DNA from 2 places in the Rossellomorea sp. LJF3 genome. Region 2 is predicted to be linked to the other one. Evidence: a T-box and tRNA genes for the amino acid it is inferred to sense, from the RefSeq annotation. Region 2 holds a T-box; the other holds one or more tRNA genes.
The links. The T-box of region 2 lies ahead of serS (serine--tRNA ligase). A T-box ahead of a tRNA ligase gene usually reads a tRNA of that ligase, here a tRNA-Ser.
Positions count from the first base shown of each region.

Region 1 (12,438 bases), on a different contig from region 2:
ATCGGGAAAACACAACCCATCGAAATGATGCCCGCCATGAAAGCCACGGCACAAACAAATACCATCTTTGGTTTCCTGTTATCCATTGGATTATTACTTGCTTATATGCTGTAGAAAGATTTAGGTTCCCTTGTTAAACCGCTGTTGATTTCCGTGCAACAGCTAGAACCGTTTAAATACCTTTTATATGCTTTTACAAAACAAAAAAATCCGAACGACTTCGACTTTCTAATGAAGAATCTCGAATGATTGTTCGGATTTTTTTATTTTGACTAAACCAATTCCTTTTATTGTTTTCTCTCTTGGCCCTTCAATTTCTGATGTTTATCCTTTTTAAGAAATATAAAACTAATGTTGATTGGAACGGAAGGTGCTCGACTCCTGCGGGAAACGCTGGAGAGGTGAGACTCCGGAGGCGCAGCCGAGGAGGCTCACCGCCAGCCCCGCGGAAAGCGAGCACCTGAAGTGGAAATCAACCACCACTCGCTAATAGTATTATTTTTCAGAAAAAACCTTTTATGTTTTAACCTTCCCACTTTCGGATAAAGTATGGTTAGGACAAGATTTAAGCGAACATAATGAAGGATGTGAAGAAATTGCTGACAGACAGCCAAAAACAGACATTAAAACAAGAATTGGTTCAACAGGAAAAGCAGTTAAAGGAACATTTACATCAGGATTTGGATAATCTTCACCATACAAACGAACGCGATAACACAGGAGAACTTTCCCTTTACGATAACCATCCGGCCGATATGGGTACAGAGTTATATGAACGGGAGAAGGATTTCGCCATCGATGATCATGCGAAGCTTGAACTGGATAAAATCCAACAAGCCCTGCAAGCGATCGAAGCCGGTACGTACGGAGAATGTAAAGAGTGCGGACAGGATATCCCTTACGAACGCCTCGAAGTCATTCCGACGACTCTCTATTGTAAGGACCATACACCGGAGAAGTCGACACCACAGGATAGGCCGGTAGAAGAAGATGTACTGCAGCCGCCAGTCGATAATGAATTCAGACATGAGACAGATGGGAATGTGCGCGACGACCACGACAGCTTCCAGGAAGTCGGCCGTTTCGGTACTTCTGAAACCCCCTCCGACTTTGAAGGGGATCACGAAGATTACTCAGACCTGTATCAGGATGAGGACACATCGGAAGGGTTCACCGAGGATTTTGAATCATTCGTCGGGACCGACATGGAAGGATCGAACCGTAAAGCCTATCCGTCGAAAACACATGAAGAGTATGAAGACATGCTTGATGAGAACGATATGGAATCTCCTCTGGGTGACATCCCCTATAAAGATGGAGACAGCTATGTATCCGACAAGAAGAAAAAATAGAAAAAACGCTTGGGATCCGATTCCCAAGCGTTTTTTCTATTTCATTAAACTCCCCTGTGCAATGCCCCATATGTCCTTCGCATATTGCTCGATTGTCCGGTCACTGGAGAAATAGCCGGAATTGGCAATGTTCTGCAGGCACATCCTTGACCAGTGCTCTTTGTTTTCATACGCCTTTCCTGCCTGTTCATGCACCCTTACGTAGGAATCGAAATCCCTCAGGACAAAGAATTGATCATTCTCAGTCAGTAACGAATCATAAATGGTTTCGAAATGATCACCTGCATCAGGCAGGGTATCATCAATCAACTGGTTCAACACCTTTTTGATCCTTGTATCGTAGTGGAAGTACTCCATGGCGTAATAGCCTCCATGGTTCTGATATTTCATCACTTCCTCAGCCGTTAATCCGAATATAAAGATATTTTCTCGCCCGACCTGTTCCAGGATCTCAATATTGGCACCGTCAAGTGTCCCAAGGGTCAAAGCACCGTTCATCATGAACTTCATATTCCCCGTACCGGACGCTTCTTTACTTGCCGTTGAGATCTGCTCGGACAAGTCAGCTGCCGGGATGATCTCTTCTGCAAGGGACACCCGGTAATTTTCAAGGAACACGACTTTAATGCGCCCTTTCACAAGCGGGTGATCATTTACGAGATCTGCTACAGAGTGGATCAACTTAATGATCTTTTTTGCATAATAGTAACCCGGGGACGCCTTTGCCCCGAAAATGAATGTACGTGGATGAAAATCAAATCCCGGATCTTCCACACAGCGATTGTACAGGTGAAGGATATGCAACACATTCATTAACTGACGTTTGTATGCATGAAGCCGCTTCACCTGGATATCGAATATCGAAGACGGATCGACAATGATACCATTGCTTTCATATATCAGCCCGGCAAGCTTTTGTTTATTTCCCTGCTTCACATCATACAGGTCTTTCAGGAATGCCGTATCATGATGATACTCCTTCAGCTTCACCAGTTTGGAAGGGTCTTTGATCCACTCATCCCCGATCGAAGAGGTAATCAGGTTCGAAAGGGATGGGTTGCTATTAAGGAGCCACCTTCTATGGGTGATCCCATTGGTCTTACTATTAAATTTTCCAGGATAATATTGATAGAATAAGTTCATTTCCCGCTGCTTCAGGATTTCCGTGTGGATCTTTGCCACACCGTTCACACTGAAGCTTCCTACAATGGCAAGATGGGCCATTTTGACTTCATTATGAGAGATGATCGCCATGTCCTCTATCCTCTTCCACTCACCGGGATATTCTTTCCATAATTCCCTGCAGAACCGTTCATTGATTTCATTCACAATCATGTGGATTCTTGGCAGGAGGGGCTGGAATATACGAATCGGCCATCTCTCCAGTGCTTCTGACAGCGTCGTATGGTTTGTATAGGCGAATGTATTCGTCGTGATTTCCCATGCTTCTTCCCATTCAAAGGAGTATTCATCCAGAAGGACCCTCATCAACTCCGGAATGGCAAGAACCGGATGGGTATCATTGATATGGATAGAAATATTCTCATGCAGTTCCTTCAGATCCCCATTTCGGTACAAATACGAATCCAAAATGGATCGGATACTTGCTGACACCAGGAAGTATTGCTGCTTCAGGCGCAGGATCTTCCCTTCCTCGTGGGTATCGTCTGGATAAAGAAATTCCGTGATGGCTTCTGTATCACGCTTGTATTTCATCATATCTTTTCCCGCTTTATAGGCGGCAGGCTCGGCACTCCATAATCGCAGCGTATTGACCGTCGACGTTTCGAACCCCACTACGGGCATATCATACGGAACCGCCGCGACGATTTCTGCATCTACATGTCGAAACCTTAAGACATCCTTTTCCGTATAGGATTCCACCTTCCCCCAGAAAGGCACTTCGACTGTCAGGTCGGATTTGCGGACCTCCCAAACATGTCCATGACGCAGCCACTGTTCCGGAAGCTCCATCTGAAATCCGTTCACGATCTTTTGTTCGAACAATCCATGCTTATAACGGATACCATATCCATGACCGGGTAAATTGAGGGAAGCCAGGGAATCCAGAAAGCAGGCGGCTAAACGGCCAAGGCCGCCATTTCCCAGTCCTGCATCGTGCTCCACCTCTTCCATTTCCGCAAGGTCGATTCCAAGATCCTTAAGCCCTTTATCCACAATTTCGTAGATCCCCAGATTCGTCAGATTTTGCCGTAGCAGACGCCCCAGCAGGAACTCGATGGATAAATAATACACCTGCTTTTGTTTATTGAAACGGTACTGCTCATTCGTATGGATCCAGTTCATCGAAATATATTCACGTATCAAATGGCCTAACGTGAAAAACTGATCCTGACTGGTGGACTCAGGAAACGTCTTTCCATACATCATTTCAAGCTTCTTCAGAAACAATTCTTTAAATTCAATCGGATCAGAAAACATGGCTTTCACTCCTTGATACCAGGTCAGCGTATAGTTGATTATATTTAAAGGCCGATTGGGCCCAACTATAATCCTTATTCATTGCATTACGTACAATATGATTCCATGTTTCCGGATCTTCGTGGTAATACGATAGGGCTCTTCTATAGGTGTAAAGCATATCGTGAGCATTAAAGTTTTTGAATGAGAAGCCGTTGCCGCTCTTTGTCTCCTCATTGTAGGATTCAACGGTATCGTTCAACCCGCCTGTCTCCCTTACAAGTGGCAGGGCCCCGTATCTCATGGCGATCAACTGTCCCAGCCCGCAAGGCTCGAACTTGGAAGGCATCAGGAACAGATCACTGGCGGAATAGATCTGCTTCGCCAGTTCTTCATTGAAGCCGATCTGTACTCTGACCTTATCAGGATACGTCCACTCCATTTCCCTGAAAAACTGTTCAAACTCCCAATCACCTGTCCCCAACAGGACAAACTGTACATTTTCCTGGATCATCTCATGAAAGACGCCCCTGATGATTTCAAGACCCTTTTGGTTCGTCAGTCTCGAAATGATGGACACAAGTGGGATTCCTTCATCCTCATGAAGTCCGAGGCTTTTTTGCAGATGAAGCTTTGCCTGCTTCTTTCCTTGAAGATTCCCGCTGAAGAAAGGAAACTCCCCGTCATCAGGATTATACACTTCATCATCAATCCCATTGAGGATCCCCAATAATTGGTTATACCGCTGACCAAGTATATTATGAAGCTTTTCCCCGTAGTAAGGCGTGAGGATTTCCTCTTTATACGTAGGACTGACCGTTGTAACGAAGTCCGAAGAAATGAGCGCGCCTTTCATGAAATTGATATTTCCATAAAATTCGAGGTATTCATGATGAAAATACTTCTCCGGGATAGCGAGTAACTCCGTCATCACCTCTTTAGGGTAGATTCCTTGAAATTGCAGATTATGAATCGTGAATACGCTGCGGATGAATGAGTAGCCCGGTCTCTCCTGATACTCGCTTCTGAGTAAGAACGGAACCATGCCCGTGTGCCAATCATGACAATGAATCACATCAGGATAGAAATCAAGAACAGCGATACTTTCCAATACTGCCCTTGTAAAAAAGGAGAATCTCTCCCCATCGTCAAAGTATCCGTATAAACGATCCCGGTTAAAATAATATTCATTATCCACAAAATAATAGGTCACGCCATTTTCACTGTACTCTTCAATTCCACAATACTGATTTCTCCAGCCCACTGACACGAAAAATTCTTTCTTCCGCTTCATTCTTGAACGGAATGCTTGAGGGATCCCGCCGTATTTAGGCAGAATCACCCTGACATCCGTGCCTAAACTTCTTAACTCCTTGGGCAAAGCGCCTGCAACGTCCGCCAAGCCCCCGGATTTAATAAATGGGACACACTCAGATACTACAAATAACACTTTCACGAATTCATCAGCGCTCCTTGAATCATCCCTTTGCGAATGACAATTGGATTGTTTGCTTCCCCGATAAGCTTGACACCATCTTCTATCTTCACATCTTTATCCAGAATCACATTCTCCAGTACACAGTTATCTCCAATTTGGCTCTTCTGCATAATGATGCTGTTAGAAATTGTGGTATTCCTGCCGACCTTCACCGCTCTGAACATGGTAGAATTCTTCACTTTGCCTTCAATGAAGCATCCATTGGCGATGATGCTGTTTTTCACACTTGCAGCTGATGTGTAGCGTGTCGGCGGCTCATCCTTTACTTTCGTATAAATAGGCATATCTTTCTTGAACAGCTCTTTCCAATAGGATAAGTTCATAAGCTTCATGCTGGCATCATAGTATTCTTCAATGGAATCAATCGTTTGAACAAATCCTTCATGCTCATATCCGCACACCTTAAATCCGCCATCCATGTCATCCACCACATCCTGCATACACGTATAGCCCGTCTCACGCCTGTTCCCGATCAAATCAATCAGTGTAGACGTTTTGACTAAGTACATGTCTAAGGAGCTGCCATTGTAACGCATTTCCGTTATATCACAACCGATACGGATATGACGCTCCAGTACGGGTTGATAATCGATGTTACATAACGTGAAGCAATTGCTGATCAGGGCGTATTCCTGTGTACTGCGTCTGAAATAGTCCATATGATGGGCAAAGTGATTAAAGGACCCGACACCTTCTTCATTCGCTTCCAGTCCAGGGGCAGGAAAGAAAAACAAGCCATCCCTCTTCCGGTTCAGATCCCAGTTCTTCCCTGATCCGAGGTGATCCATCAGTGATCTGTATTGAAACTTTGGAAAGATTGCAACGCTGCCGATATCGGAATTCACCATATTGGAAAGGACAAAGTCAATCAACCGGTATCTCCCGGCAATGGGAAGGGCCGCTAATGAGCGATGTAATAATAAATCCTCCAAGGAATCGTAGTAACTCGTAGCGTCAATAACACCAAGCATCGTATTTTTCAAAACACTTCTCCTCCTCTAATGTTGTTAAGATGGTCTTGAACCTTACACTCTTTCCTGTTCCAGCAGTGCTTCAATGAATGATTCCGTCACGAGGATCACTTCATCAGATCCCTCTTCCGGCATGATGCACAATCCCTTTGGAACCCTTACATTCGATGGCACGATCGCCTGCTCGATATAGGCATTTTCTTCAACGACAGCGTCCGGCATGATGACTGAACGACTGACATGCGCTCCCTTTTTCACCGTTGTTCCCTGGAAGAGGACGGACTTTTGAATCGTTCCTTCAATCGTACATCCTTCATTTACAAGAGATCCCTCCACAAGGGCGTCTTCTGAAATATATTGAGGCGGCTCATTCGGATTAACCGAATACACTCTCCAATCATGATCGAACAGATTCAATTCATTCTCTTCATCTATCAGGTCCATATTCGCTTCCCAAAGGCTCTTGACCGTTCCGACATCCTTCCAATAGCCTTCAAATGGATATGCCATCAGTTTTTTCTTTTCATCAAGTAGGAGAGGAATGACATCCTTCCCAAAGTCATGGCTCGAATCCGGATTCCGTTCATCCATCTCCAAATAATCCTTCAGCACGGAATAATTAAAGATGTAAATGCCCATCGAAGCAAGATTGCTTTTCGGGAAAGGTGGTTTTTCTTCAAACTCCGTGACACGCATATCCTCATTCGCGTTCATCAGTCCGAAGCGGCTCGCTTCATCCCACCCCACTTCAATGACTGAAATCGAGACATCTGCTTTTTTCTCGATATGATAATCAAGCATTTTACTATAATCCATTTTGTAAATGTGATCACCCGACAGAATCAATACGTACTCGGGATCGTATTGCTCAAGGTAATTCATATTTTGATAAATGGCACTGGCCGTCCCCGTATACCAGCGCATTTCGGATGATTCAGCATATGGGGGCAGGACGGTCACACCACCGTTTTTACGGTCAAGGTCCCATGCACTCCCGATCCCGATATAAGAATTCAATACCAGGGGCTGGTACTGGGTAAGAACACCGACAGTGTCGATACCTGAGTTCGTACAATTGCTCAGGGTAAAATCAATGATACGGTACTTTCCTCCAAATGGTACGGCCGGTTTCGCCAGACTCTTCGTCAATGAACTTAACCTGCTCCCTTTTCCACCTGCTAACAACATGGCCACACATCTACCTTTTGCCATTACTCTTCTCCCCTTTCACTCGATTGGTCTTAAATAAACGGCTGCGTATGGTGGAATCGTCATTTCCACATACCCATCTCTTCCATGATACGGCTCATTGTGCACGGTAAGCGGGTTGGGATTCACCTGATGGGAACCTCCAAACCTTTCATCATCACTATTCCAAATCTCTTCATACGAAGAAACCTTATCTACTCCCACCTTATACTGATGATACACATGGGGACTGAAATTGCAGATCACCACAAGATGATCTCCCTTCTCTATCCCATAACGGATGAAAGAGAAAATCTGCTGCTCTGCATTATTTACATCAACCCACTGGAATCCGTCTGAACGATGATCCATCTGAAATAATGGTTCAGCACCTTTATATAAATGCATAAGCTCTTTGAAATATGAATTGAATTTGTGATGAAATTCGTAATCCAATAAATGCCAATCCAATTCCTCAAGGTCCTTCCACTCTGAAAACGGGGCCAGTTCACTTCCCATGAACAGAAGCTTTTTTCCTGGATGAGCCATCATGAAGCCGAGGAGCAAACGGTATTGAGCGAATTTCTGCCAGTAATCCCCCGGCATTTTATTTAATAACGACTTCTTCCCATGCACCACTTCGTCATGGGAGAAGGGAAGAACATAATTCTCTGAAAACGCATATAACAACGAAAACGTAATGAGAGAATGCACATGCCTTCGTTCAGATGGATCGGTTTCCATATATTTAAGGACGTCATTCATCCATCCCATATTCCACTTATAATTAAATCCCAGTCCTCCATAATGAACAGGAGACGTCACCTGTGGCCAGTCCGTAGAATCCTCTGCAATCATCAGAATCGAAGAATCAAACTCAAAAACGGCCTTGTTCAAGTTTTTCAAAAACTGTATGGCGCCTTCATTCGGGTTAAGCTCACCCTGATTCGCCCAATAGATGATGTTCGCTACCGCATCGATCCTGAAGCCATCGATATGATACTGATCCATCCAGAAGCGGGCATTGGAAATCAGGAAGCTCCTCACTTCCCCTTTGCCTAAGTCAAAGTTCGCCGTTCCCCACGTATAATTCTCCCGGTCCCTTTCCTCACTGTACTCATAGGCAAACGAACCATCAAACTCATATAACCCATGCGCATCCTTACAAAAATGACCTGGGACCCAATCCAGGATCACGCCAATATTATGTAAATGACATTCATTCACAAATGCCATCAAATCATGTGGTGAGCCGTAGCGACTGGTAGGGGAATAATATCCCGTACCCTGATAACCCCAGGACCGGTCAAATGGATGCTCCGTGACAGGCAGCAGCTCAATATGGGTGAATCCCTGCTCTTTCACATGGGGAATCAATTGCTGCGCTAATTCCCTATAAGATAGAAACGTTCCTGCTTCCTTCTTCCACGTACCTAAATGGACTTCATAAATCGCCATAGGCTTGTCGTAGATCGTAGTGGATGATCGGTCCTCGAGCCACTTCTCATCTTCCCATTCAAAGCCCTCCAGCTCATACACGACGCTTGCCGTATGAGGACGCCTTTCAGAAGCAAACCCGTACGGATCCGCCTTCAGCTTCTTTGCCCCAAGGGGAGTCGTAATCTCATACTTATACGTTTCTCCCGCCAGATCCTTATCGACTCGAATCGTCCACAGACCTTCACTGTTCCGCTTTTTTAATTCATATCCATTCCCATTCCATTGATTAAAGGAACCCACCAATGAAACATGCCTTGCTTTCGGTGCCCAAACGCAAAATTCTGTATAGGTCCCAGTGGAATCCCTTCTCACATGTGCACCCATAAACTGATAGGCCTGCTGCAAATTTCCCTCATGAAACAAAAACACATCGTAATCTGTTATGGTCATTGCGTTCATCATCTCACCTACATTTTTTCAATCTACATAACTACTTTCTAACAACATCACCAAAATCCTCTTTATAATCGTCGTTCAATTACGACAATTTACTACATGGATATATGAAAAACCGGCCGATTTGGAAAGTTATTCTAAATGGTAAGGTTTACATTGTAAAAACATAGGGGAATTACGTTGAATTCATAGCGAAATTTGTCGAAAATTATTTTGTGAAAAAATTAATATTTGTAGGAAACATAGAGGGATTCCGGTACTTTGTATAGGATTATGGTTGGGTGGAAGATGGAATAGCGGTGTCGAATGAAGGGAGGAAAGAGGTGTTAGATTTTGATTTTTGATAATCATTGACCTTCTCTGCTGTTATGGGAAATTTGCTTTTGAGTGGAATAATGAGGAAGTTGTTAATAAACGGAGGAAAGTCGATAATATATCCATCGACGCAGAAACCTGGAACAAACTTTTTCTAAAACTTGCTTATATCAGCTTTATTCCATGACAAAGTGCTACTTGGAACAACAAAAAAAAGACTATCAACAATGATAGTCTCTTCATAATGACCCATACGGGATTCGAACCCGTGTTACCGCCGTGAAAGGGCGGTGTCTTAACCGCTTGACCAATGGGCCTTAATGGCGGAGAAGGAGGGATTTGAACCCTCGCGCCAGTTGCCCGACCTACACCCTTAGCAGGGGCGCCTCTTCAGCCACTTGAGTACTTCTCCAAATATGGCTCCGCAGGCAAGATTCGAACTTGCGACCGATCGGTTAACAGCCGATAGCTCTACCACTGAGCTACTGCGGAATAATGAAATGGTGGGCCTAAGTGGACTCGAACCACCGACCTCACGCTTATCAGGCGTGCGCTCTAACCAGCTGAGCTATAGGCCCAAAAATGAATTGGAGCGGGTGAAGGGAATCGAACCCTCATCATCAGCTTGGAAGGCTGAGGTTTTACCACTAAACTACACCCGCATTACAAAATAAAATATGGGGCGACTGATGGGAATCGAACCCACGAATGCCTGAACCACAATCAGGTGCGTTAACCACTTCGCCACAATCGCCATAATTTGTCTAAATAGAAAAATGGTGGCTCAGGACGGAATCGAACCGCCGACACATGGATTTTCAGTCCATTGCTCTACCAACTGAGCTACTGAGCCGTATTATATAGAAGATTAAATTTTCAATTGAACCATCAAAAGATAAATGGCGGTCCGGACGGGACTCGAACCCGCGACCTCCTGCGTGACAGGCAGGCATTCTAACCAACTGAACTACCGGACCAGAGTTTTTTGCGTAAGCAAAATAACTTTCATTACCTTCACGATAGTGAAAATAACTATCCTTGCGTGACTCATAAAAGAGCAAAGTTAATCTCTTATTAATAACAAGCAAAAATGGTATTGCGGGGACAGGATTTGAACCTGCGACCTTCGGGTTATGAGCCCGACGAGCTACCGAACTGCTCCACCCCGCGACGATAATATTTTTTAAAAGAGAAAATGGAGGAGGAAGGGGGATTCGAACCCCCGCGGGCTGTTACACCCCTGTCGGTTTTCAAGACCGATCCCTTCAGCCGGACTTGGGTATTCCTCCGTAATGAAAATGGTACTTGGTGGACCTTGTAGGACTCGAACCTACGACCGGACGGTTATGAGCCGTCTGCTCTAACCAACTGAGCTAAAGGTCCCTATTGGTAGCGGCGGAGGGGATCGAACCCCCGACCTCACGGGTATGAACCGTACGCTCTAGCCAGCTGAGCTACACCGCCAAGAAACATATAACATAGTATTAAGTTTCACTTTCGTAAAACATATAGGATTTTTTTGCTGTGCAAAATCACTGAAGATTATTTTGCTGGCGCAAAAAATCTTGGTGGAGCCTAGCGGGATCGAACCGCTGACCTCCTGCGTGCAAAGCAGGCGCTCTCCCAGCTGAGCTAAGGCCCCCAAAGAAGTGGTCGGGAAGACAGGATTCGAACCTGCGACCCCTTGGTCCCAAACCAAGTGCTCTACCAAGCTGAGCTACTTCCCGATATATGGCGCGCCCGAGAGGAGTCGAACCCCTAACCTTTTGATCCGTAGTCAAACGCTCTATCCAATTGAGCTACGGGCGCTAAATAGAATATTTTTTTCAATAAGTAACGTAAGGATAGATATTTTGCTTACGCAAAAATCTTTGGTGCCGAGGACCGGAATCGAACCGGTACGGTAGTCACCTACCGCAGGATTTTAAGTCCTGTGCGTCTGCCAGTTCCGCCACCCCGGCAAGTCTCTGGAGCGGAAGACGGGATTCGAACCCGCGACCCCCACCTTGGCAAGGTGGTGTTCTACCACTGAACTACTTCCGCAAAAGAAATGGTGCGGGTGAAGGGACTTGAACCCCCACGCCTTGCGGCGCCAGATCCTAAGTCTGGTGCGTCTGCCAATTCCGCCACACCCGCATATAATTTTGTTTTTCACATTGGAGAAAAACAATGGTAAGATATTTTGCCAAGGCAAAAATCTATGGTGAGCCATGAAGGATTCGAACCTTCGACCCTCTGATTAAAAGTCAGATGCTCTACCAACTGAGCTAATGGCTCACATCAAAAAAACCAAATGGTGCCGGCAAGAGGACTTGAACCCCCAACCTACTGATTACAAGTCAGTTGCTCTACCAGTTGAGCTACACCGGCGTGTATGATGCTTAATATAAGTGATTCATGGAAAGATATTTTGCTTACGCAAAAATTAATGAAGTTTATTTTACTTTCGTAAAAAACTTGGTGGAGGATGACGGGATCGAACCGCCGACCCTCTGCTTGTAAGGCAGATGCTCTCCCAGCTGAGCTAATCCTCCATTGTATATAGCCTGGCGACGTCCTACTCTCACAGGGGGAGATCCCCCAACTACCATCGGCGCTGAAGAGCTTAACTTCCGTGTTCGGCATGGGAACGGGTGTGACCTCTTCGCCATTGTCACCAGACTATGTCTTGTCTCTTTTTAAGGACAAGTATTATTATATCGTGTGGATATAATTTTTCAAGGCTTTTTTATATTTTCTTATAAAAATTATTCCCTGAAAACTAGATAAAGAATTGATGTCAAGAAAGCCGAATATC
Region 1 is NZ_JBANLY010000016.1:75,690-88,127, forward strand. Features, by position in the region: gene V8G47_RS15190 (1,4-dihydroxy-2-naphthoate polyprenyltransferase) at 1-114, shown strand, start outside; gene V8G47_RS15195 (TraR/DksA C4-type zinc finger protein) at 588-1,352, shown strand; gene V8G47_RS15200 (glycogen/starch/alpha-glucan phosphorylase) at 1,389-3,794, opposite strand; gene glgA (glycogen synthase GlgA) at 3,784-5,229, opposite strand; gene V8G47_RS15210 (sugar phosphate nucleotidyltransferase) at 5,226-6,254, opposite strand; gene V8G47_RS15215 (glucose-1-phosphate adenylyltransferase) at 6,297-7,454, opposite strand; gene glgB (1,4-alpha-glucan branching enzyme) at 7,470-9,320, opposite strand; tRNA gene V8G47_RS15225 (tRNA-Glu) at 9,887-9,958, opposite strand; tRNA gene V8G47_RS15230 (tRNA-Ser) at 9,963-10,053, opposite strand; tRNA gene V8G47_RS15235 (tRNA-Asn) at 10,059-10,133, opposite strand; tRNA gene V8G47_RS15240 (tRNA-Ile) at 10,143-10,219, opposite strand; tRNA gene V8G47_RS15245 (tRNA-Gly) at 10,230-10,303, opposite strand; tRNA gene V8G47_RS15250 (tRNA-His) at 10,320-10,395, opposite strand; tRNA gene V8G47_RS15255 (tRNA-Phe) at 10,419-10,494, opposite strand; tRNA gene V8G47_RS15260 (tRNA-Asp) at 10,542-10,618, opposite strand; tRNA gene V8G47_RS15265 (tRNA-Met) at 10,738-10,811, opposite strand; tRNA gene V8G47_RS15270 (tRNA-Ser) at 10,838-10,930, opposite strand; tRNA gene V8G47_RS15275 (tRNA-Ile) at 10,948-11,024, opposite strand; tRNA gene V8G47_RS15280 (tRNA-Met) at 11,029-11,105, opposite strand; tRNA gene V8G47_RS15285 (tRNA-Ala) at 11,208-11,283, opposite strand; tRNA gene V8G47_RS15290 (tRNA-Pro) at 11,292-11,368, opposite strand; tRNA gene V8G47_RS15295 (tRNA-Arg) at 11,374-11,450, opposite strand; tRNA gene V8G47_RS15300 (tRNA-Leu) at 11,514-11,602, opposite strand; tRNA gene V8G47_RS15305 (tRNA-Gly) at 11,610-11,684, opposite strand; tRNA gene V8G47_RS15310 (tRNA-Leu) at 11,693-11,777, opposite strand; tRNA gene V8G47_RS15315 (tRNA-Lys) at 11,843-11,918, opposite strand; tRNA gene V8G47_RS15320 (tRNA-Thr) at 11,936-12,011, opposite strand; tRNA gene V8G47_RS15325 (tRNA-Val) at 12,100-12,175, opposite strand; rRNA gene rrf (5S ribosomal RNA) at 12,186-12,302, opposite strand.
Region 1: it has a tRNA-Ser gene. The T-box ahead of serS (serine--tRNA ligase) is inferred to sense a tRNA for this amino acid. The anticodon was not compared.

Region 2 (7,708 bases):
TATGAAGAGTACAAAGAGGAAGGGCTTGTAGTGCTGGGATTTCCGTGTGATCAATTCATGAACCAGGAGTTCGATAATCAGGATGATATCATGGAGTTCTGTCAGGTAAATTACGGAGTATCATTCCCGATGTTTGCGAAGGTAGACGTGAAGGGGAAGGAAGCTCACCCATTGTTCACATTCTTAACCCGGGAGAAAAAGGGTGTCCTTCTTTCAAATATTAAATGGAACTTTACTAAGTTCCTGGTTGGGAAAAATGGTGAGGTATTCGACCGGTATTCTCCGCAAACCTCCCCCCGTAAAATTGAGGATGATATTAGAAAGCTACTTCATGCTGAATAGAGAAAGAAGAAAGGCTCGACCTTTCTCTTCCTCCTATATTTTATCCTTAAGAATCTTGAGTAATAGATAGGGTGACTTTTCTGTTGTGATGTTGAGAAACGTCGTAATGATGGGATAGTCTTCATTGGTGCGGTTTTTTAATAGTTCAACCCACCATTCGGTTTCATACCGGGCAATCATGCTTAGGTTATATAGAATCGCATAGTGGATAAGTACTTCAGGTATGGCTGATGCTTCGTTTCGAATTCCTGGCAGTACTAATCGGTTTTTGTTTAAATGCCATCTGACAGGTAGTTGTTCCTCAGTGATCGATGCGTGCAGCGTATCATCTGTAATCCAGATTGAATCCCCCGTTATTTTTTCGTTCATGTATTGTTTAAATAAAGACTCGGACATATGAAAGTGGGAGAGTATGGATTCGTCGATTGCCAGTTCGTTCTGATTGGTAAACCAGAGCATGGTTTTCTTTTTGAGTAGAATAAGGAATGCTTCTTCAAGTTCAGGTATTTGGACCAGCAGATCTTCCATTTTGTATTTTTCCCCGATGATATGTTTCACGTGGAACACGAGGTCCGAAAAATGTGAAAAGAGCCCGTTTTTCTGAACCTTTACCTCATCCTGTAAAAACCTGTACTGCTGCTTCTTTCTTTTTCTTGAGGTAATCCCATGAGCAAGAACGGTAGTTGTTTCAGGGTATTCCGGATCTTCTGTCAGGACAATCGCTTTAATAAAATGAATGTATCCATAAAAAAGCAATATGGGCTTTAGTGAAAAAGGAGACATCATGGCTTGTTTATAATAAAGTTCTCCTTGTTCCAGGTAATACATGAATGGATAACAGTTGTCATAACTCTTTACTTCAGCTTGAATGGCCCCCAGTTTTTCGTAACATTTTTTTAGAAACTTCTGGGAGTATTCCGCTGATTGAAAATAGTGAATGAAGTCCCAGTGCTGATATATTTCGTCCAAGAGATCACCTTCTAATTATTCTGAAAAGTTAAATTAATCCTATTCTTCTTGACAGTATTTTAACCAATTGATAACCTACTAATAATATTTTGGGACTAGGGAGGCCGAAAACATGTGGGATTCTAAATTTGCTAAAGAAGGTTTAACGTTTGACGATGTGTTATTATTACCAGCTAAATCAGAGGTGTTACCAAAGGATGTAAACATCTCTGTTGAATTAACGGAATCAATTAAGCTGAATGTTCCTATCATCAGTGCAGGGATGGATACCGTAACCGAAGCTGAAATGGCGATTGCAATGGCTCGAACAGGTGGACTCGGTATCATCCACAAGAATATGAGTATTGAACAGCAGGCTGAACAGGTCGATAAAGTAAAACGTTCCGAAAGTGGAGTTATCTCTGATCCATTCTTTTTAACTCCGGATCATCAAGTCTTTTCTGCAGAGCACTTGATGGGCAAATATAGAATTTCCGGTGTTCCGATTGTGAACAACGAGCAAGAACAGAAGCTTGTCGGGATTTTAACGAATCGCGATCTTCGTTTCATCCAGGATTATTCGATCCAGATTTCTGATGTCATGACGAAGGAGAATCTTGTAACGGCTCCAGTCGGCACTACCCTAGAAGAAGCGGAAAAAATTCTTCAGCAATATAAAATTGAAAAGCTGCCTTTGATCGATCAAGAAGGAACACTTAAAGGATTGATTACGATCAAGGATATTGAGAAAGTCATCGAGTTCCCGAATTCGGCTAAAGATGCTCAAGGGCGTTTATTAGTGGGAGCAGCAGTTGGTATTTCCAAGGACACATTAACTCGTGTAGAACATTTGGTTAAAGCCCATGTGGATGTCATCGTGATCGATACGGCTCACGGTCATTCCGCTGGAGTCCTTACTATTGTTCGTGAAATACGTGAAGCTTATCCAACGTTAAATATCGTTGCAGGTAATGTAGCGACGGCTGAAGCGACAAGAGAATTGATTGAAGCAGGTGCAGATGTGGTCAAAGTGGGAATCGGACCTGGTTCAATCTGTACAACCCGCGTTGTTGCAGGTGTGGGTGTTCCACAAATTACCGCTGTGTATGATTGTGCAACGGAAGCAAGGAAGCATGGTAAGAGCATCATCGCCGATGGAGGCATCAAGTACTCAGGTGATATCGTGAAAGCCCTGGCAGCCGGAGGACATGCCGTCATGCTTGGAAGCTTATTGGCCGGGACGTCCGAAAGCCCTGGCGAAACGGAGATCTTCCAAGGGCGCCGCTTTAAAGTATACAGAGGGATGGGTTCTGTCAGCTCCATGGAAAAAGGATCAAAGGACCGCTATTTCCAAGAAGAAGCGAAAAAGTTCGTTCCAGAAGGCATCGAAGGGCGTATTCCTTATAAAGGACCGTTAGCCGATACATTGTATCAGCTGGTAGGAGGCTTGCGTTCAGGTATGGGATACTGTGGAACAAAAGACTTATTCGACTTAAGGGAAAAGGCGCAGTTCATTAAAATGACAGGTGCCGGCCTCCGTGAAAGTCATCCCCATGATGTTCAGATTACGAAAGAAGCACCAAACTACTCTTTATAAGAAAATAATGACAAAAGCTGATCAGAATTTCCTGGTCAGCTTTTTTTAGTGGGAAAGAAAGGTTATTCCCGGCCTTTTTTTAGAGGCCGCAAGTCCCTTGACCTATGCCAAAACTAGTCATATTCTCTGTCTATTCTTACCTTTGGAACTATGTTAAAATAACGAAGGTGTACATAAAATCTTGGAGGGCTAACAGTGAAAAGAAGTTGGATTCAAAAATCTTTTGTTTGTATGATGGTTTTTATGATGGCAATGAGTATGGTGCAGAAACCTGCCAATGCTCAAGGTGACTTGGACGTAAACGCAAAAGCTGCGATTTTAGTAGAAGCAAGTACAGGTAAGATTCTGTATGAGAAGAATTCTGATACAGCTCAAGGAATTGCAAGTATGACGAAGATGATGACGGAATACGTCTTACTTGAAGCGGTTAAAGAAGGTAAAGTGAAATGGGATCAGACATACACGGTTCCGACAAAAATTTCGAATATGTCCCATAATGATAATTTGAGTAATGTTCCATTAAGAGAAGAGGGAACATATAAACTCAAAGATCTGTATGAGGCAATGGCGATTGAATCTGCGAATGCTGCAGCGATGGCTATCGCTGAAACTGTAGCCGGTTCTCAAGAAAAGTTTGTTCAAATGATGAATGATAAAGCCAAAGAACTGGGCTTGGAAAACTATAAATTTGTCAATGTGACTGGATTGAATAATAAAGATTTAGCTCCTTATGTGGATCAGGTAGTAGGCGGAGCAGATGAAGAAAATGTGATGTCTGCGAAAGATACCGCAACCCTTGCTTATCGATTGATGAAAGATTTCCCTGAAATCCTTGATACATCAAAGATTGCGAAGAAAACATTCGCTGAAGGAACTGAAGATGCTTTCAATATGAAAAACTGGAACTGGATGCTGCCTGGATTAATTCGTGAATACGAGGGCATGGACGGTTTGAAAACCGGTACGACTGATTTTGCGGGTGGATGTTTTACCGGAACAGCTGAAAGAGATGGAATGCGTTATATTACAGTGGTGATGAACGTGGATATCAGCTCTGGTGAAAATTCTTATGACGCACGATTTAATGAAACAAGAAAAATGTTAGATTACGCCTTTACTAATTTCACAATGGAAGAAGTCCTTCCTGCTGACTACAAAGTAAAAGGACATAAAACACTTCCAGTTCAAAAAGGAAAAGAAAAAGAAGTTCAAATCAAAACCGATTCTCCATTAAGCATGGTGGTTAAGAACGGTGAAGAAGATCAATACAAGCCTAAGTTTGTGTTGGATAAGAAAAAGTTGAATGACGATGGCGAACTGACGGCTCCTATTAAAGAAGGGGAAAAGGTCGGGTATGTCATGCTGGAAGCTAAAGGTAAAAAAGATTTAGGTTATCTTACAGATAAAGGATCGAACGCTTCAAAAGCATCTGTTGTGACAGTTGATGGTGTCGAGAAGGCGAACTGGTTCGTCCTTTCCATGAGAGCTGTAGGTGGCTTCTTCGGAGATATTTGGGATTCCATTACTTCTACGGTTAAAGGCTGGTTCTAATATAATGAAACACCAAGACTTATGTTGGACAAGTCTTGGTGTTTTTTATAATTGAATAAATGTAGGGGGATTATACAAAGGGACTGAAGGAATGCTTGTCGCCCCTTCCGCTTTTCGTCTTGACATAAGCCCATTTTTATTGTTTATTTAGCAGTAGGGTTACATAATCATTCCGATTGTTTTAGTCACGTTTTCTTCCTTTTTTGGGAGGTAGTGGGGCAGGCAAGGGATAAATATAAGGGGGATATAGATATGAATACTGGTACAGATCGTGTGAAAAGAGGAATGGCTGAAATGCAAAAAGGCGGCGTGATCATGGACGTTGTCAATGCAGAGCAGGCAAAAGTTGCTGAAGCTGCGGGTGCAGTTGCGGTAATGGCTTTAGAACGGGTTCCAGCAGACATCCGTGCTGCCGGTGGAGTGGCAAGAATGGCAGATCCTCGTATTATTGAAGAAGTGATGGGTGCTGTGTCGATTCCTGTAATGGCGAAGGCTCGTATCGGTCATATCGTTGAGGCAAGGGTCCTTGAATCAATGGGTGTTGATTATCTTGATGAAAGTGAAGTATTGACGCCGGCTGATGAAGAGTACCATTTAAATAAAAGAGATTTCACGGTTCCTTTCGTATGCGGATGCCGTGATTTAGGTGAAGCTGCCCGCCGTATCGGTGAAGGGGCATCTATGCTTCGTACAAAGGGTGAGCCTGGAACAGGTAACATCGTTGAAGCGGTTCGTCATATGCGTAAGGTAAATGCTCAAGTACGTAAGCTAGTGAGCATGAATGAAGATGAGATCATGACAGAAGCGAAGTTACTGGGAGCTCCATACGAATTATTGTTAGAAATTAAAGAAAACGGTCGTTTACCTGTTGTAAACTTTGCTGCAGGCGGAATTGCCACACCAGCTGATGCTGCTCTTATGATGGAACTCGGGGCTGACGGAGTATTCGTAGGCTCTGGTATCTTCAAGTCAGAGAACCCTGAGAAATTCGCAAAAGCGATTGTAGAAGCGACTACTCACTACCAGGATTACAAGTTGATCGCAGAGCTGTCTAAAGAGCTTGGTGTAGCCATGAAGGGTGTAGAAATTTCTTCTATCCTCCCTGAAAACCGCATGCAAGATCGTGGATGGTAAGGTGTGATTCTATGTTGAACATCGGTGTATTAGGACTTCAAGGTGCCGTCAGGGAGCATGTACGTTCAATTGAAGCCTCCGGGGCCAAGGCGATCGTCGTGAAGCGTGTAGAGCAACTGGAAGAGATTCAGGGGCTCATCATGCCTGGCGGGGAGAGTACGACGATGAGAAGGCTGATTGACCGCTACGGCTTTATGGAGCCGTTAAGACAATTCGCAGCAGCAGGGAAGCCGATCTTTGGAACATGCGCCGGATTGATTCTGTTAGCGGGTCATATTGTCGGTTACGAAGAACCTCATCTTGGGGTGATGGATGTGACGGTGGAGCGTAATTCATTCGGCCGTCAGAAGGAAAGCTTCGAAGCGGACCTTTCGATTGCCCATGTAGGAGAAGGATTCAATGCCGTCTTCATCCGTGCGCCTCATATCGTGGAAGCGGGAGAAGATGTTGAAATCCTGGCGAAGCATAACGAGCGGATCGTGCTTGCCCGCCACGGCCAGTTCCTTGGCTGTTCTTTCCATCCTGAATTGACGGATGATCATCGTTTGACAGCTTTCTTCGTTGAAATGGTGAAAGAAAGCATGGAGAAAACAATCGCATAATTCTATTGCAAAATGGAAAACATTGTAGTAGATTATGAAATAACCAATAAAAATTTAAATCGTTGATAGGAAATAGTAGTAAAGAAAGCTTGCTAAAGAGAGTCGATGGGCGGTGAGAATCGATGCAGGATCTTTACGAATCCATCCTTGAGTGAAGTACTGAATGAAGTAGGTATTTTCGGTGATTCCGTTACCATCTCTTAAGAGGAAGATGCGAGAGCGTCTTCAATTAGGGTGGCAACGCGGAAACCTCCGTCCCTTTTACCAGGGATGGGGGTTTTTTATTTTTTTATAAAAAGGAGAGAAAGTGCATGTTAGACATTAAGTATTTACGTAACAATCTGGAAGATGTAAAAGCCCGACTTCAGCACCGTGGTGAGAACCTGGAGGACTTCGGTAAGTTTGAAGAGCTTGATAAGAGAAGAAGAGAGCTCCTTGTTGAAAGTGAAGATCTAAAGAGCAAGCGTAATGAAGTATCTCAACAAATTGCCGAGCTGAAAAAAGAGAAAAAAGATGCTCAGGATATGATTTTGGAGATGCGTGAAGTGGGTGCCAAGGTGAAAAAATTGGATGATGAATTAAGAGGCATCGAAGAAGAGCTTGAGCGCATCCTTCTTTCTATTCCAAATATCCCTCATGAAACGGTACCTGTCGGGGAAACAGAAGATGATAATGTGGAAGCGCGTAAATGGGGAGAGGTCAGGGAATTTGATTTCGAAGCACAGCCTCACTGGGATGTTGCAACAAATCTCGGGATCCTTGATTTCGAACGGGCAGGAAAAGTGACGGGAAGCCGTTTCGTTTTCTATAAAGGCCTTGGCGCAAGACTTGAAAGAGCCCTTATCAACTTTATGATGGACCTTCACATGGATGAACATGGCTATACGGAAATGATTCCTCCATTCCTGGTGAATCGGGCGAGTATGACAGGGACAGGTCAACTTCCAAAATTTGAAGAAGATGCTTTCAGAATCGAGAGCGAGGACTATTTCTTAGTTCCTACGGCAGAAGTACCTGTAACGAATTATCATCGTGATGAGATCCTGAAGGCTGACGAGCTGCCTGTAAGCTATGTGGCATACAGCGCCAACTTCCGCTCTGAAGCCGGATCTGCAGGTCGTGATACAAGAGGGTTGATCCGTCAGCATCAATTCAACAAAGTCGAGCTAGTGCGCTTTGTGAAGCCTGAGGACTCTTATGATGAGTTAGAGAAATTAACGGGTCATGCTGAAAAAGTTCTTCAGCTGCTTGGCCTTCCATACCGCGTATTATCTATGTGTACAGCGGACCTGGGCTTCACTGCAGCCAAGAAGTACGATATTGAAGTCTGGATTCCGAGTTACGGGACGTACCGTGAGATTTCTTCTTGCAGTAACTTTGAAAGCTTCCAGGCGAGACGTGCCAACATCCGTTTCAGAAGAGAGCCGAACGCGAAACCAGAACATGTGCATACGTTAAATGGATCTGGATTAGCAATCGGACGTACAGTAGCCGCCATCCTGGAAAACTACCAGCAGGAAGATGGCAGTGTCAT
Region 2 is NZ_JBANLY010000037.1:10,222-17,929, reverse strand. Features, by position in the region: gene V8G47_RS20050 (glutathione peroxidase) at 1-342, shown strand, start outside; gene V8G47_RS20045 (YaaC family protein) at 376-1,311, opposite strand; gene guaB (IMP dehydrogenase) at 1,424-2,887, shown strand; gene V8G47_RS20035 (serine hydrolase) at 3,119-4,438, shown strand; gene pdxS (pyridoxal 5'-phosphate synthase lyase subunit PdxS) at 4,691-5,572, shown strand; gene pdxT (pyridoxal 5'-phosphate synthase glutaminase subunit PdxT) at 5,584-6,174, shown strand; T-box leader at 6,228-6,437, shown strand; gene serS (serine--tRNA ligase) at 6,486-7,708, shown strand, end outside.